DNA from 3 places in the Streptomyces sp. NPDC091272 genome. Region 1 is predicted to be linked to each of the others. Evidence: riboswitches for the same ligand, from Rfam matches in the RefSeq annotation. Region 1 holds a riboswitch; each other region holds the start of a gene.
The links. A riboswitch is a leader RNA that binds a small molecule or an ion and turns the genes downstream of it on or off. The one in region 1 is predicted to bind cobalamin.

Region 1 (5,001 bases):
GCCGCCGCACTGCACACCGTGGGCGTCGCCACCGCGCTTCTGCTGGGCCTCGTGGCGATAGGGGCGGCGATCCACGAGCCCGTGCTCATACCCTCGCTCGCCGCCAGCGCCGCCCTCGTGCACAGCGCGCCGACCATGCCGCTGGCCCAGCCGCGCAGCGTGGTCGTCAGCCATCTGCTGGCGGTCGTGGCCGGTTACGGCACGCTGGCGGCGATGGGCAGCAGCGCCTGGGCGGCGGCCGTGGCGGCCGGGGTGACCCTGGCGCTGATGACGATCGGCCGCACCCCGCACTCTCCCGCGTGCGCCACCGCCGTGGTCATCGTGCTGCAGACACCGGCCCCGGGGCGGTTCGTACCGCTGCTGCTCGGGGCCGCGGTACTGATGGTGCTGACCGAGTACGTCGCCTCCCGGCTGCGGCGCGGCGCTCCGAAGTACCCCGTCTACTGGTGGTGAGAACTACTGGTGGTGAGATCTACCGGTGGTGAGATCTACCGGTGGTGAGCCGCCGTCGTCGCGCGGGCGGGCGGGCTCAGGAGCGGGTCACCCGGAGCCTCTTGAGGTCCGCGGCGAGCGAGGCGACGGCCGCGGGGTTGCGCGGGCTCTCCACCAGGTCCGCGTAGTCGAGGACGACGATCCTGTCGTTCTTGACCGCCGAGACCTGTGCGAGCGGCGGGTACGACTTCAGGAACTTCCGCTTCTGCTCGGCGGTCGTGTCACCGTAGTCGTTGATCACGATCACCTCAGGGTCCCGTTCCACCACGGTCTCCCAGCCCACCGTCGCCCAGCTGTCCTTGAGGTCCTTCATCACGTGGTCGCCGCCCGCCCTGGTGATGATGTCGTGGGGCGCGGCGTACAGGCCGGACGTGAACGGCTTGTCCTGGCCGCCGTCGTACAGGAAGACCCGCGGCCGGTCGGCCCCCTTGAGCGCCCCGGCCTGCGCGTCGGCCACCTGCTTGCGGAACTTCGTGACGAGGGCCTCGGCACGGTCCTCGACGTCGAAGACCTTCCCCAGGTTGAGCAGGTCGGTGTAGAGCGCGTCGAGCGGGGGCATCACGCCGCGGGCGGTGCCGCCCCGTCCGTTGCGGCAGGACTCGCTCAGGAGGTAGGAGTCGATGCCGACCTTCTTCAGGTCGGCGGGGGTGAATCCCTCGCCCTCGTTGAAGCCGTAGTTCCAGCCCGCGAAGACGAGGTCGGCGCGGGCGTCGAGGGCCATCTCCTTGTTGATCTGCTTCTTCGAGAGCCACTTGACCTTGTCGTAGCCGGAGCTCCAGGGGACCGAGGCGAGGTCGCCCTTGTCGTCGGGCATCACGAAGCCGGCCATGTGCTTCTCCAGGCCGAGGGCGAACATGATCTCGGTGATGCCGACGTCGTTGGTGACCACGCGCTGCGGGGCCTTGGTGTAGGTCTTCTGCTCGCCGCAGTTCTCCACGGTCACCGGGTAGTGGGAGCCGGCGGCGGCCCTGCCGTCCTGGCCCCCGGCGGCCGGGGTGACCTGAGCGCCGCAGCCGGTGAGGGCGGCGGCCGTCGCGAGGGCGAGTGCGAGGACGGCGGGGCGTACGGAATGACGCGGGGGCTTGCGCATGGGGGCGGGTCCGTTCAGGTTCAGGAGGTGGCGGGCAGAAGGCGGTCGAACAGCAGCTGTACGGCGCCGGACTCGGGGTGCGGCACCCGGTGCGCCCGTACGCCGAAGACGTCCGCGAGCAGCTCGGGCGTGAGCACGTCGTGCGGTGCGCCGTGGGCCACGATGCGGCCCGCCTCGATGACGTACAGCAGGTCGCAGTGGAGCGCCGCGAGGTTGAGGTCGTGCAGTGCGGTGAGCACGGTCAGCCCGCTGCCGCGCACCAGCGCCAGCACGTCGAGCTGCTGGGCGATGTCGAGGTGGTTGGTGGGTTCGTCGAGGACGAGCACGCGGGGCTGCTGGGCGAGCGCGCGGGCGATCAGTACGCGCTGCTTCTCGCCCCCGGAGAGGGTGAGGAAGCCGCGCTCCGCGAGGTGGGCGGCGCCGACCTCGGCCAGCGCGGTTGCGCAGACCTGCCGGTCCTCGTCGGTGGCGCGGGCCACCGACCGCTGGTGCGGCAGCCGTCCCATTGCCACCACCTCGGCGACAGTGAAGTCGAACTCGGCGGCGGCCTCCTGGGGCAGCGCGGCCAGCCGCCTGGCACCTTCGCGCGCGGTCATCGCGTGCAGGTCCTCGCCGTCGAGACTGACCGTCCCGCCGGCGGGCCGCAGCGCCCGGTAGACGCAGCGCAGCAGGGTCGACTTGCCGCTGCCGTTGGGCCCGACGAGCCCGACGAGCTGTCCGGGGCCCGCCCGCAGCGTCACGTCCTCGACCAGCCGGGCCCCCGCGATCTCGACGCTCAGTTCCTCGATGTCGACACGCATCACACGCCTCCGAAGGTGTACGAGTTGCGGCGCATCAGCAGGACGAAGCACGGCACGCCGACGGCGGCGGTGAGCACGCCCACCGGGAGCTCCACAGGCGCGAGCAGGGTGCGGGAGAGGATGTCCACCCAGACCAGCAGCACCGCGCCCGCCGGTGGGGCGACGGCCAGCAGCCTGCGGTGGTCGGCGCCGACCAGCATCCGTACGGCGTGCGGGACCCTGGCGCCGCCGAGGCTGCCGAGCAGCCACATCATGGCGCTACGGGCGGCCTCGCCGCGTTCGGCGGCGAAGACCATGAACGTGGTGATGGCCGAGAAGCCGTAGTACAGCGCGGTCCCCGTCAGCACCAGCCGCAGCGGGGTGAGCCCGCGCGGGGTGCGGGCGATCGCGTACACCAGCGCCATCGCGAGCAGCGCGGACCCGAAGGCGGCGGCCGACAGCGCCCACACCCCGAGCGCGCCGAGCGCCCCGAAGAGCAGCACTGCGTTGGCGCCGACGGCCGCACCGGACGAGATCCCGAGGACGAACGGGTCGGCCAGCGCGTTGCGCACCATGGCCTGCACGGCGACACCGATGCCGGCCAGCCCGGCCCCGACGACGGCGGCCAGCACGGCGCGCGGGAAGCGCAGTTCCCAGACGATGGTGTAAGCGGAGACCTTGTCGGCGGATATGGAACCGCCGCTCAGCCCGGCCCACAGGTACCGCACCACCTCGCCCCAGCCGAGCCCGGAAGCGCCGAGGCCCGCCCCGCAGACGAGGGAGACCAGCAGCGCTGCCCCCAGCCCGACGACGAGCACCGGCACGGACATCCGCCGTGGCGGCGCGGGTCCGGCGCCACTGCCGGCACCTGGGCGGGTACGGGTGCGGGCCTCGGGGGGCGTCGCGGAGGTGGTGGCGGAAGTGGAGGAGGAAGTGGCCACGGGCGGTTCGCCTTCGCCTCGGGCCGTGCGCTGCGCGCCGGAAGCAGCGGCCCGGGACGCGGGGCGCCCTGTGCAGCACCTCTCGCAGTCCACGGCGAATTGTCAGGAGCCTTCACCGCCGCGGGTAATCGGGCTCACGGAGCGTGGTGTTCGCTCCGCCTACCGTTGCGGGTCAGCGCCGGAATTCGACCGGACTTCCCCCGCGGGGCGCCTGCAGCTTAACGGGTCCGCACGCAGGCTCCCGCCGGGGGAAGGGGCCGGCCGAGGTGTCTGCCGGCATCCAGGGTCGTCCGCAGCAGGACCCCACGGCCCGGCTCCCGGAAGGAGCGCGGCAGGTGCTGCGCCCGCTGTCGTGGGACCGCTTTCGCGAAGGGGCTCCGCCGGGGTGCGGAACAGGCACAATCCTGTGCATGGAGATCACCGCACGCGAGCTCAACCGCGCCACCCTGGCCCGCCAACTCCTGCTGCAGCGAGAGCCGTTGAGCGTCGAGGAGGCAGTCGGACAGGTGGTCGCGCTACAGGCGCAGCACGCGCCGTCGCCGTACCTCGCCCTGTGGAACCGGATCAGCGGCTTCGACCCCGCCGACCTGGACGAGGCGTTCACGCGTGGTTCGGTGGTCAAGGCGACCCTGCTGCGGCTCACCCTGCACGCGGTGCGGGCCGACGACTACCCGGTGTTCCGCGAGGCGATGCGGCCGACCCTGCGCGCCTCGCGGCTCGGCGACCGCTTCGCGGCCACCGGTCTCACCCCCGCCGACTGCGATCTCCTCGTACCGGACCTGCTGAGTTTCGCGGACCGGCCGCGCACCGGCGCCGAGCTGGAGGCCTGGGTCGGCGAGCAGCTGGGCGTTGAGTTGCAGGCCGGCGCCTGGTGGGGGCTGCGGGCGTGTGCGCCGCTGGTCCATGTGCCGTCGGGCGGACCGTGGTCGTTCGGGGCCCGGCCCTCGTACGTGGCGGCGCACCCGCACCCGGCTCCGGCTCCTGCCCCCGTTGGCTCGCGGGCCCGGCAGACGGAGGCGGCGGAGACGGCGGTGGCAGCGCAGACGCAAGCGCTGCAGGCCCTCGTCCTGCGCTGCCTGGCCGGTTTCGGCCCGGTGACGGTGGCGGACATCGCCCAGTTCACCCAGGCGGGACGCACTGCTGTCCGTAAGGCGCTGGAATCGCTGGGCGACGCGGTCGAGCGGTTGGAAGGCCCGGCGGGCGCCGCCCTGTTCGACCTCCCCGGCGCACCGCGCCCGGCGCAGGACACTCCGGCGCCGGCCCGCCTCATGGCCATGTGGGACAGCAGCCTGCTGGCGTACGCCGACCGCAGCCGCATCATCCCGTCGGAGTACCGCCGACTGGTCATCCGTAACAACGGCGACGTACTGCCGACCCTGCTGGTCGACGGTTACGTGGCCGGGCTGTGGCGCCCCGTCGACGGCGGCATCGAGGCCACCGCCTTCCACCGGCTGACGCGCGAACAGTGGGAGCAACTCGCCGATGAGGCAAGCTCGCTGACCGCGCTTCTGGCCGACCGCGAGCCGCGCGTCTACAGCCGCTACGGCCACTGGTGGGCCAAATCTCCCGACCCGCACACCACCCGGCTGCTGCCGGGGTAACCGCCCCCTCCCGGGGCCGGCCGGGGCCGTCGCCGTCCCGGACCGGTCAGGCCTTGAGCTCGTCGACGGTGTGGACGACCGTGCCGAACAGGTCGGAG
Region 2 (5,001 bases), on a different contig from region 1:
AGAGGTACAGCCGCGCCTCGGGGGAGTTGATGTGCTTGTAGAGCGTGAGCACGAGGTTGTTGGAGACGATCGAGTCGCCGGTGGCGAAGAACGCGACCAGGCGGCCGATCATGTGCTGCTCACCCGGGGTCAGCTTCGCCAGGTCGGCGACGTCCGAGTGGAGGTCGACCTCCTCGACGGTCCAGGTGTTCTTGATCGCGTCCCGGTAGCGCTCGTAGAAGTCCGGGTAGCGCATCGGGCGCAGGGTGAGCTCGAAGCCCGGGTCGAGCAGGTTCTTCACGGCCTTGTGCCCGGCCGGTTGTGCGGGGAGCGCGGTGGTGGGGTCGGTGATGCTCATTACTGGCAGGCCTCGCAGGACTCGGGGTTCTCCAGGGAGCAGGCGAGCGCCTCGGCGTCGGTCACCTGCTGCACGGGGATGGTGGCGGTGGGGGCCGGGGCCGCGGCGGAAGCCTGCGAGCCGGCGGCGCGCGCGATCCGGGTGGCCGGGCGCGAGCGCAGGTAGTACGTCGTCTTCAGCCCCTTCTTCCAGGCGTACGCGTACATCGAGCTGAGCTTGCCGATGGTGGGCGTTTCCAGGAAGAGGTTCAGGGACTGCGACTGGTCGAGGTACGGGGTGCGGGCGGCGGCCATGTCGATCAGGCCGCGCTGCGGGATCTCCCAGGCGGTGCGGTACAGGTCGCGGACCTCGGCCGGGATCCAGTTGAACCCCTGGACCGAGCCGGACGCCTCGCGCAGCGCCTCGCGGGTCTGCGCGTCCCAGACGCCGAGCGCCTTCAGGTCGCGGACCAGGTAGGAGTTGACCTGGAGGAACTCGCCGGAGAGGGTCTCGCGCTTGAAGAGGTTGGAGACCTGCGGCTCGATGCACTCGTACACACCGGCGATCGAGGCGATGGTGGCCGTCGGCGCGATGGCGAGCAGGAGCGAGTTGCGCATGCCGGTCCTGGCGATGCGGGCGCGCAGGGCCTCCCAGCGCTCCGGCCAGGAGAACTCGACACCGTAGTGGTCGGGGTGCAGCACGCCGCGGGCGGTGCGGGTCTTCTCCCAGGCGGGCAGCGGGCCGGAGCGCTCGGCGAGGTCGCAGGACGCCTCGTACGCGGCCAGCATGATCCGCTCGGCGATCCTCGTGGAGAGCGCGGCGGCCTCGGGGGAGTCGAACGGCAGCTTCAGCTGGAAGAAGACGTCCTGGAGGCCCATCGCGCCCAGGCCGACCGGGCGCCACCTGGAGTTGGAGTTCCCGGCCTGCTCGGTCGGGTAGAAGTTGATGTCCACCACGCGGTCGAGGAAGGTGACGGCCGTACGGACGGTCTCGTCCAGGCGGTCCCAGTCGATGCTGCCGGCCTCGGTGTCGACGAAGGCACCCAGGTTGACCGAACCGAGGTTGCAGACGGCCGTCTCGCCGTCGTTCGTCACTTCGAGGATCTCGGTGCACAGGTTGGAGGAGTGGACCGTGTGGCCCGGCTCCGCCGTCTGGTTGGCGGTCCGGTTGGAGGCGTCCTTGAAGGTGATCCAGCCGTTGCCGGTCTGCGCGAGGGTGCGCATCATGCGGCCGTACAGCTCACGGGCGGGCATCGACTTCTTGGCCAGCCCCGCCGCCTCGGCCTTGCGGTACGCGGCGTCGAACTCCCCGCCCCACAGGTCGACCAACTCGGGGACGTCGGCGGGTGAGAACAGCGACCAGCTGCCGTCCTGGTCGACGCGGCGCATGAACTCGTCCGGGATCCAGTGGGCGAGGTTCAGGTTGTGGGTGCGGCGGGCGTCCTCGCCGGTGTTGTCGCGCAGCTCCAGGAACTCCTCGACGTCCGCGTGCCAGGTCTCCAGGTAGACGGCGGCGGCGCCCTTGCGGCGGCCGCCCTGGTTCACCGCGGCGACCGAGGCGTCCAGGGTCTTCAGGAACGGCACGATGCCGTTGGAGTGCCCGTTGGTGCCGCGGATCAGTGAACCGCGGGCGCGGATGCGGGAGTACGAGAGGCCGATGCCGCCGGCGTGCTTGGAGAGGCGGGCGACCTGGTGGTAGCGGTCGTAGATCGAGTCCAGCTCGTCCATCGGCGAGTCGAGGAGGTAGCAGGACGACATCTGCGGGTGGCGGGTGCCGGAGTTGAAGAGCGTCGGCGAGGACGGGAGGTAGTCCAGCCGGCTCATCAGCCGGTAGAGCGAGGCGACCTCGGCCAGTGCCCGCGTGCTGTCGTCCTCGGCGAGGCCGGAGGCCACGCGCAGCATGAAGTGCTGCGGGGTCTCGACGACCTGGCGGGTGATCGGGTGGCGGAGCAGGTAGCGGCTGTAGACGGTACGCAGACCGAAGTACTCGAAGCGGTCGTCGCCTTCCAGGTCGACCAGCTCGTCCAGCGCGGCCGCGTGCCGGGTGACGAAGTCGGCCGTGCGGTCCGCGATGAGCCCTTCGCGGTGACCGACGGAGACGGACTCCGAGAAGCAGTTCACGCCCTGGGTGGCCGCCTCGTCCCGGATCGTACGGGCGAGGAGACGGGCCGCGAGGCGCGAGTAGGCGGGGTCCTCGGAGATCAGGCCCGCGGCGGCCTCGGTGGCGAGCGACCTGAGCTCCGCGGCGTCCGAACGGGCGTTGCGCCCACGCAGGGCGGCGGCGGCGACCCGGCCGGGGTCGGTGTCGGGCAGGTCGGCGGTCAGGTCGGTCAGGGTGCGCAGGAGCGCGGTCCCGGGCGCGTCCTGGTTTCCTTCGTTGCCCTGTACTGCCTGGGCGGCCGGATCGACTGGCGCGATGGTCACGTGGGGGCTCTCCCTCGCTCGGCGCTGGGCCTGCGGCGGAGGGGGCGCGCGAGCGCACGGCACCCCGGAAAAGGGCACGCGTCGCCTGGCGTCCACCGGCCCAACCGCGAGACCCGGACGTATCGGTGTCCGGTTCGGTCGAGCCGGACGCGCTGTCGGCAGGTCCTCGGACTTGGCGGTACGCAAAAGCGCACATGACACACCGTTGCGGGACAGTTCCGGATTCGCACCGGATTTCCCTGCGGCGACAGCGAGCACGAGCATACATGTGGTGGGTGCTGGACGAAGACCCCACCACATCTAGTGTCGCGAGTCGCGAGACTTCATATGCGCAAGCGGTTCAGAAGGGGCTCAGAGGGGCCGTTCGTAGGTGAACAGGGTCAGTCCAGGCACCGGGTCCCAGTCCCGCTCCGGGGTGCGTACGAAGCCCAGCCGCTCGTAGATCCGATGTGCGCCGCGCATGGCCGGCTGGGTGGACATCACCACCCGTACGACGCCCTCCTCCGCCCTCGCACGGGCGACGCAGGCGCGGACGAGCGCCTCGCCTGCGCCGCGGCCCCTGGCCCGGCGGGCGACCGCGAGCATCCGGAACTCGGCCTCGCCGGGGCCGGCGATGTCCTGCATCGGGCTGCCCTGCGGGGCGTAGGTGACGGTGCCGAGGAGCGTGCCCTCGGGGTCGGTGGCCACCAGCAGTTCGGCGTGGGCGGCGCGGGTGGCGGCGTCCCGCAGCACGGGCAGGTAGTCGTCCTCCTCGCCGTAGGTGAGGAGGCCGTCGTCCAGGTAGGCGCGGGCGGTGAGTTCGCCCACCTCGGTGTGTTCGGCGGGTCGGGCGGGCCGGATTGCAATGTCCATGGGGGGAGTGTGCAACGACGAGGGCCCGGCGCCCACCCCGTTCCGAGGGGTGGAGCGCCGGGCCGCACGCGCTGTGCCTGAGCGGGTCAGTGACCGCCGGGGGCGCCCGCCGTGGCCGGCGGCAGCTCGACCTTGACGCCCGGGTCGCCCGCGTCCGCCGTGTAGTCGGACGGGCTGGTCTCGTCGATGCCGTCGGGGGCCTTGAGGGCCCGCAGGACGAAGGTGAGCACCACGGTGACCAGGACGTTCAGCAGGAACGCGGTGAGGCCGATGTAGCCGATCTCGCCGATGCCCGGGATCGCGGCGTTGGAGCCGCCGAAGTGCTTCTGGGTGGGCGAGGCGACGCCGTAGGCGGCCAGCGTGCCGTAGACCATGCCGACGGCCCAGCCGGCCAGCAGCGCCCAGCGGTGGAACCAGCGGGTGAACAGGCCGCCGACCAGTGCGGGCATCGTCTGCAGGATCCAGATGCCGCCCAGCAGCTGGAAGTTGATCGCGACCGTCTTGTCCATGGTGAGGACGAAGACGAGCGCGCCCACCTTCACCAGCAGCGAGACCAGCTTGGAGACCTTGGTCTCCTGCGCCGGGGTCGCGTCCGGCTTGATGAAGTCCTTGTAGATGTTGCGGGTGAAGAGGTTCGCGGCGGCGATCGACATGATGGCCGCCGGGACGAGTGCGCCGATGCCGATCGCGGCGAAGGCGACGCCGGTGAACCAGTCGGGGAACATGTTCTCGAACAGCTGCGGGATCGCCAACTGGCCGTTCTTCACCTTGATCCCGGCGGCGATCGCCATGAACCCGAGTATCGCGAGCAGTCCCAGCATCAGCGAGTACAGCGGCAGGATGGTGGTGTTGCGGCGGATCACGTTGCGGCTCTTGGAGGAGAGCGTGGCGGTGATCGAGTGCGGATACATGAAGAGCGCGAGCGCGGAGCCGAGGGCCAGGGTCGCGTAGGTCCACTGACCGGTGTGGCCCGGGGTTAGCGCGCCGGTCGGCTTGCCGTCCGCGCCCGGGGTGCTGAACTTCTCCTGGGCCGCCGAGAAGATGGCGTCGAAGCCACCGAGCTTGATCGGGATGTAGATGATCGCGACGACGATGACCAGGTAGATCAGTCCGTCCTTCACGAACGCGATCAGTGCGGGCGCGCGCAGGCCCGAGGAGTAGGTGTACGCGGCGAGCACCGCGAACGCGATCAGCAGCGGCAGGTCCTTGATGAACCAGTGCGTGGACTCGGTGCCGCCGATGCCCATCACGTCCAGGACGGCCTGGATTCCGACCAGTTGGAGCGCGATGTAGGGCATGGTGGCGAGGATGCCGGTGACCGCGACGGCCAGCGACAGGCCCTTGGAGCCGAACCGGCCGCGGACGAAGTCCGAGGTGGTGACGTAGCCGTGCTTGTGCGACACCGACCAG
Region 3 (5,001 bases), on a different contig from region 1:
GATCCTGGACGACCACCGGCGGATGGAGGAGCTGTTCCGCCGGATGCGGAGCGTCGAGGACGACCGCGCCGGCGCGCTGCGGGAGTTCTCCGCCCTGCTCATCGCCCACGGTGAGGCGGAGGAGGAAGAGGTCTACCCCGCGCTCAAGCGGTACAAGGACATCGACAACGAAGAGGTCGACCACGGTTCCGAGGAGCACGCCGAGGGCAACGAGGCCCTGCTCGCCCTGCTGGAGGTCGACGAGGTCGGCTCGGACGACTGGGACTCCAAGCTGGAGGAGCTCGTCGAGGCCGTGGCGCACCACACCGACGAGGAGGAACGCACCATCCTCAACGGCGCCCGCGAGAACGTGTCGGGCACCCGTCGCGGCGAACTCGCCGTGGCTTTCTGGGGCGCACGCGAGAAGCACCTCAAGGCCGACTGCGGCACGGTCGAGAATGTGCGCAAGGTCGTCAAGAACTCCTGAGGCGGGAGGAGGCCGGGTGACGTGCCGCCGCTCCCCTGCCGAGGTCGACGCCCGGGCGCGTCGCCCTCTCACCGCAACGGCGTGCCGTCCTCGGTCAGTTGCATCTGGGGGCGGCCCGTCACCAGGAGCCAGGCGGGCAGGGACGCGATGCACATGAGCGCGATGATCGCGGGCGACGACACGAGCACGGCGGCGGTGAAGAGGCTGATCCACCCCTGCCGGGTGATCGCGAGCAGCATGCCGAGCACACCCGCCGCGATGCCGACCGAGGGGTGCACGCCCGGCACGAGCGCGTGCACGCAGAGACCGAACGCGGCGCCGACGAACACGGCCGGAAAGATCCGTCCGCCCCGGAACCCACAGGCCGCCGCGACCAGCAGCGCCACCAGCTTCACCACCGCGAGCCCGGCGAACTGTCCGGCCGACCGGCCGTCCGGGTCCGCAGCAAGCTCGCCGACCTCGTGCAGCCCCTTGAACAGGGTGAGCTGCCCGCCCAGTGCGCCGAGCAGGCCGAGTACGAGCCCGCCGAGCGGCAGCATCAGCATCGGGTGCCGCAGGCTCCCGAAGGCGCGGTGCACGTAGGGGAAGAGGAGGACGGCGACCATGCCGAGCACCGCGGCGGCGCAGGCGACCACGATCGCGGCCAGCAGGTCGCCCCAATCCGGCCGGCCGAAGGGCGGGAGGCCCAGGTCGAAGGAGGGCGAGGCGAGCAGGGTCGTCGTCAGCGACCCTGCCGCCGCGGCGAGCAACGGGCCGAAGAGGTTGTCCCACAGGGAACCCTTCACCGGCATGGGCCGCCCCGCCAGCGCCTCGGAGACCACGAGCGCGGCGGCGACCGGGGTACCGAAGAGGGCGCCGAGTGTCGCCGCGGTGGCGAGCGACATCCACAGCTGACCCGGAGCTCCCGGCAGCGCCTTGGTGCCGAGCCAGAAGGCGAGCGCCACGTTGGCGGCGATGATCGGGTTCTCCGGGCCGAGGCTCGGACCTCCGGCGAGCATCAGGGCGTTGGCGACCAGCAGCCCCGGCACCACGTAGGGCCGCAGCGGTTCCTCCTCGCCGAGACCGAGCGTGGCCGGGTCGGGGCCCGCTCCTCCGGGCGCTTTCCACACGACGAGCCCGACCAGCACACCGGTGGAGGTGAGCATCACGATCATCCACAGCGCCGAGTACCCGCCGATGCCGAGCGCGTCGGGCAGATCCGTCCAGAGGACCTCCTGAAGTTCCTCGGCGAGCGCGCTGACCGCGAGGAAGAGCAGGCTGCAACCGACGCCCACCACGAGCGCGGGCACCACGAGGGGCAGCAGGGTGCGGGCGGAGACTGCGGGCGGGACCGGGGGCGGGGGCGGCGTGACATCGGCTGAGGTGCTCACCGCGTCACCCTATTTGCAGGCATTTCAACTGGATTGTTCTTTGTGGGTGTTTCACAGGGCTTTCCTCCGCCGGGGCCGCCGGGGCAGGTACCCCCCGCGCCCGTACCGTCACGCGATCCCCCCCGTACCGTCACGCGATCCGTGTCCGATGTCACGGTCCGCCGTGTGGACCGCGGTGACCGTCGGGGCCGCGGGCGCCTAGGGTGTCGGGTGCAACTGGTTCGCCCTGCCCGCCAGGCAGGCGCGTCGCAAGAGGGAACCCGGTGGGAATCCGGGACTGCCCCGCAGCGGTGAGTGGGAACGACCGCCGTCATACGCACTGGGTCCGGCCAAGGACCTGGGAAGCGACGGCCAGTAGGAACCTGCCGGAGCAACACCGGCAGAAGTGCCCGCGAGTCCGAAGACCTGCCCGTTGCCCGTACGCGACCCCTCGCGTACGGACATCCCGGTGACCTCGTGGGCGGGTCGGCGTACACATCAGGCGAAGGACCGCGCCCGTCGCGCGCCTTTGCCCGGTTCCGTCACCCTTCGCGTCCGTGATCCGTCTCCGGGATTCTCAGGAGTCATCTCGCGAAGGAGATTTCCGTGACAGCGAAGTCCGCAGCAGCGGCAGCACGGTCCACCGTGTACGGCTACCCCCGCCAGGGCGGCAACCGGGAGCTGAAGAAGGCCGTCGAGGGCTACTGGAAGGGCAAGGTCACCGCCGACGCCCTCCGGGAGAGCGCACGGGAGCTGCGCCGCACCAACTGGCGGCAGCTGGCCGAGGCCGGCCTCCACGAGGTGCCCACCGGTGACTTCTCGTACTACGACCACGTCCTGGACACCAGTGTCATGGTCGGCGCCGTCCCCGCCCGCCACCGTGCGGCCGTCGAAGCCGACGTGCTGGACGGGTACTTCGCCATGGCCCGCGGCAACCAGGACGTGGCACCCCTGGAGATGACCAAGTGGTTCGACACCAACTACCACTACCTGGTGCCCGAGTTGGGGCCCGGCACGGTCTTCACTGCGGACTCCACCAAGCAGGTCGCCGAGTTCCAGGAGGCTCTCGCGCTCGGTCACGACGCGCGGCCCGTACTCGTCGGCCCCGTCACCTATCTGCTGCTGGCCAAGCCCGCTCCCGGCGTGGCCGCCGACTTCGAACCGCTGACCCTGCTCGACCGGCTGCTCCCGGTGTACGCCGAGGTGCTCGCCGACCTGCGGGCGGCCGGGGCGCAGTGGGTGCAGCTGGACGAGCCGGCGCTGGTCCAGGACCGCGCCCCCGCCGAGCTGAGCGCGGCCGAGCGCGCCTACCGCGACCTGGGCGCTCTCACCGACCGGCCGCTGCTGCTCGTCGCCTCGTACTTCGACCGGCTCGGCGACGCCCTGCCGGTACTCGCCAAGGCCCCGGTCGAGGGTCTCGCACTGGACTTCACCGGTCCCGCGGCGGCCAACCTGGAGGCGCTGGCCGCCGTCGGCGGGCTGCCTGGCAAGCGTCTCGTCGCAGGTGTCGTCGACGGCCGCAACATCTGGATCAACGACTTCGAGAAGTCGCTGGCCACCCTCGGTACCCTGCTCGGCCTCGCCGGGCGGGTCGACGTGGCCGCCTCCTGCTCGTTGCTGCACGTCCCGCTGGACGCCGCCGCCGAGCGCGACGTCGACCCGCAGATCCTGCGCTGGCTGGCCTTCGCCCGGCAGAAGAGCGCCGAGATCGTCACCCTGACCAAGGGGCTGGCCCAGGGCACCGCGGCAATCACCGCGGAACTCGCGGTCAACCGGGCCGACCTGGCCTCCCGCGCCCACTCCCCCATCACCCGCGACCCGGCGGTACGGTCCCGGGTTGCCGCCGTCACCGGCGCGGACGGCCGGCGTTCGGCGCCGTACGAGGAGCGGGCCGCGGCCCAGCGCGCCGCGCTCGGCCTGCCGCTGCTCCCGACGACCACGATCGGCTCGTTCCCGCAGACCACCGAGTTGCGGGCGGCCCGCGCCGACCTCAGGACCGGGCGCATCGACACGGCGGGCTACGAGGAGCGCATCGAGGCGGAGATCCGGGACGTCCTGGCCTTCCAGGAGAAGGCCGGCATCGACGTCCTCGTGCACGGCGAACCCGAGCGCAACGACATGGTGCAGTACTTCGCCGAGCAGCTGACGGGATATCTGGCCACCCAGCACGGCTGGGTCCAGTCGTACGGCACCCGCTACGTGCGCCCGCCGGTACTCGCCGGTGACATCTCCCGTCCGGAGCCGATGACGGTGCGCTGGACGAGTTACGCGAACTCCCTCACCGACCGCCCGGTCAAGGGGATGCTGACCGGTCCCGTGACGATGCTCGCCTGGTCGTTCGTACGGGACGACCAGCCGCTCGGCGACACCGCACGCCAGGTCGCCCTGGCCCTGCGGGACGAGGTCGGGGACCTGGAGGCCGCCGGCACCTCGGTCATCCAGGTCGACGAGCCGGCGCTCCGCGAGACCCTGCCGCTTCGTGCCGCCGACCACACCGCGTACCTGGCCTGGGCGACGGAGTCCTTCCGGCTGAGCACCGGCGGGGTACGCGCAGAGACCCAGATCCACACCCACATGTGCTACGCGGAGTTCGGTGACATCGTCCAGGCCATCGACGACCTCGACGCGGACGTCATCAGCCTGGAGGCGGCGCGCTCGCACATGCAGGTCGCCAGGGAGCTGGCCGCGCACGGCTACCCGCGCGAGGCGGGTCCCGGTGTCTACGACATCCACTCGCCGCGCGTCCCCTCCGCGCAGGAGGCGGCGGACCTCCTGCGCAAGGGCCTTGAGGCCATTCCGGCGGAGCGGCTGTGGGTCAACCCGGACTGCGGTCTGAAGACCCGCGGCTGGCCCGAGACCCGGGCCTCGCTGGAGAACCTGGTGACCGCGGCCCGCACCGTGCGCTCGGAACTCTCCGGGTCCTGATCCGCGGAGCGGGCCCCTGGCGGGCCGGGTCCTTCCCGGTCCGCTCAGGGACTCGCGGTGGAGACCGCGTACACCCAGGGGCGCTCGGGGACGGTGCGGTCGACCGTGATGTCCAGGGTGGGCAGCGGGGCCTTCTGCCGGTAGGTCAGGCCCGACCACTTGCGGCCGGGGGTGAAGACCCAGCCGACGGTGGTCCGGTCGTGCTCGCGGATGCTGACCGTGCCCTCCTTGAGGGCGCCGGCCGAGGTGCCCACGTCCTTG

Region 2: it holds a riboswitch for cobalamin, as region 1 does, so the genes downstream of both, ACIQM4_RS06050 (ribonucleoside-diphosphate reductase subunit alpha) here and ACIQM4_RS18925 (FecCD family ABC transporter permease) in region 1, are expected to answer to the same signal.
Region 3: it holds a riboswitch for cobalamin, as region 1 does, so the genes downstream of both, metE (5-methyltetrahydropteroyltriglutamate--homocysteine S-methyltransferase) here and ACIQM4_RS18925 (FecCD family ABC transporter permease) in region 1, are expected to answer to the same signal.

What each region holds. Positions count from the first base shown of each region.
Region 1 is NZ_JBIVVC010000006.1:192,500-197,500, forward strand. Features, by position in the region: gene ACIQM4_RS18910 (HPP family protein) at 1-453, shown strand, start outside; gene ACIQM4_RS18915 (ABC transporter substrate-binding protein) at 530-1,582, opposite strand; gene ACIQM4_RS18920 (ABC transporter ATP-binding protein) at 1,603-2,382, opposite strand; gene ACIQM4_RS18925 (FecCD family ABC transporter permease) at 2,382-3,191, opposite strand; cobalamin riboswitch at 3,404-3,536, opposite strand; gene ACIQM4_RS18930 (winged helix DNA-binding domain-containing protein) at 3,713-4,903, shown strand; gene ACIQM4_RS18935 (isochorismatase family protein) at 4,950-5,001, opposite strand, start outside.
Region 2 is NZ_JBIVVC010000002.1:274,922-279,922, reverse strand. Features, by position in the region: gene ACIQM4_RS06055 (ribonucleotide-diphosphate reductase subunit beta) at 1-337, opposite strand, end outside; gene ACIQM4_RS06050 (ribonucleoside-diphosphate reductase subunit alpha) at 337-2,739, opposite strand; cobalamin riboswitch at 2,879-3,016, opposite strand; gene ACIQM4_RS06045 (GNAT family N-acetyltransferase) at 3,091-3,591, opposite strand; gene mctP (monocarboxylate uptake permease MctP) at 3,678-5,001, opposite strand, start outside.
Region 3 is NZ_JBIVVC010000001.1:584,565-589,565, reverse strand. Features, by position in the region: gene ACIQM4_RS02285 (hemerythrin domain-containing protein) at 1-466, shown strand, start outside; gene ACIQM4_RS02280 (ion channel protein) at 535-1,836, opposite strand; cobalamin riboswitch at 2,037-2,264, shown strand; gene metE (5-methyltetrahydropteroyltriglutamate--homocysteine S-methyltransferase) at 2,422-4,740, shown strand; gene ACIQM4_RS02270 (hypothetical protein) at 4,785-5,001, opposite strand, start outside.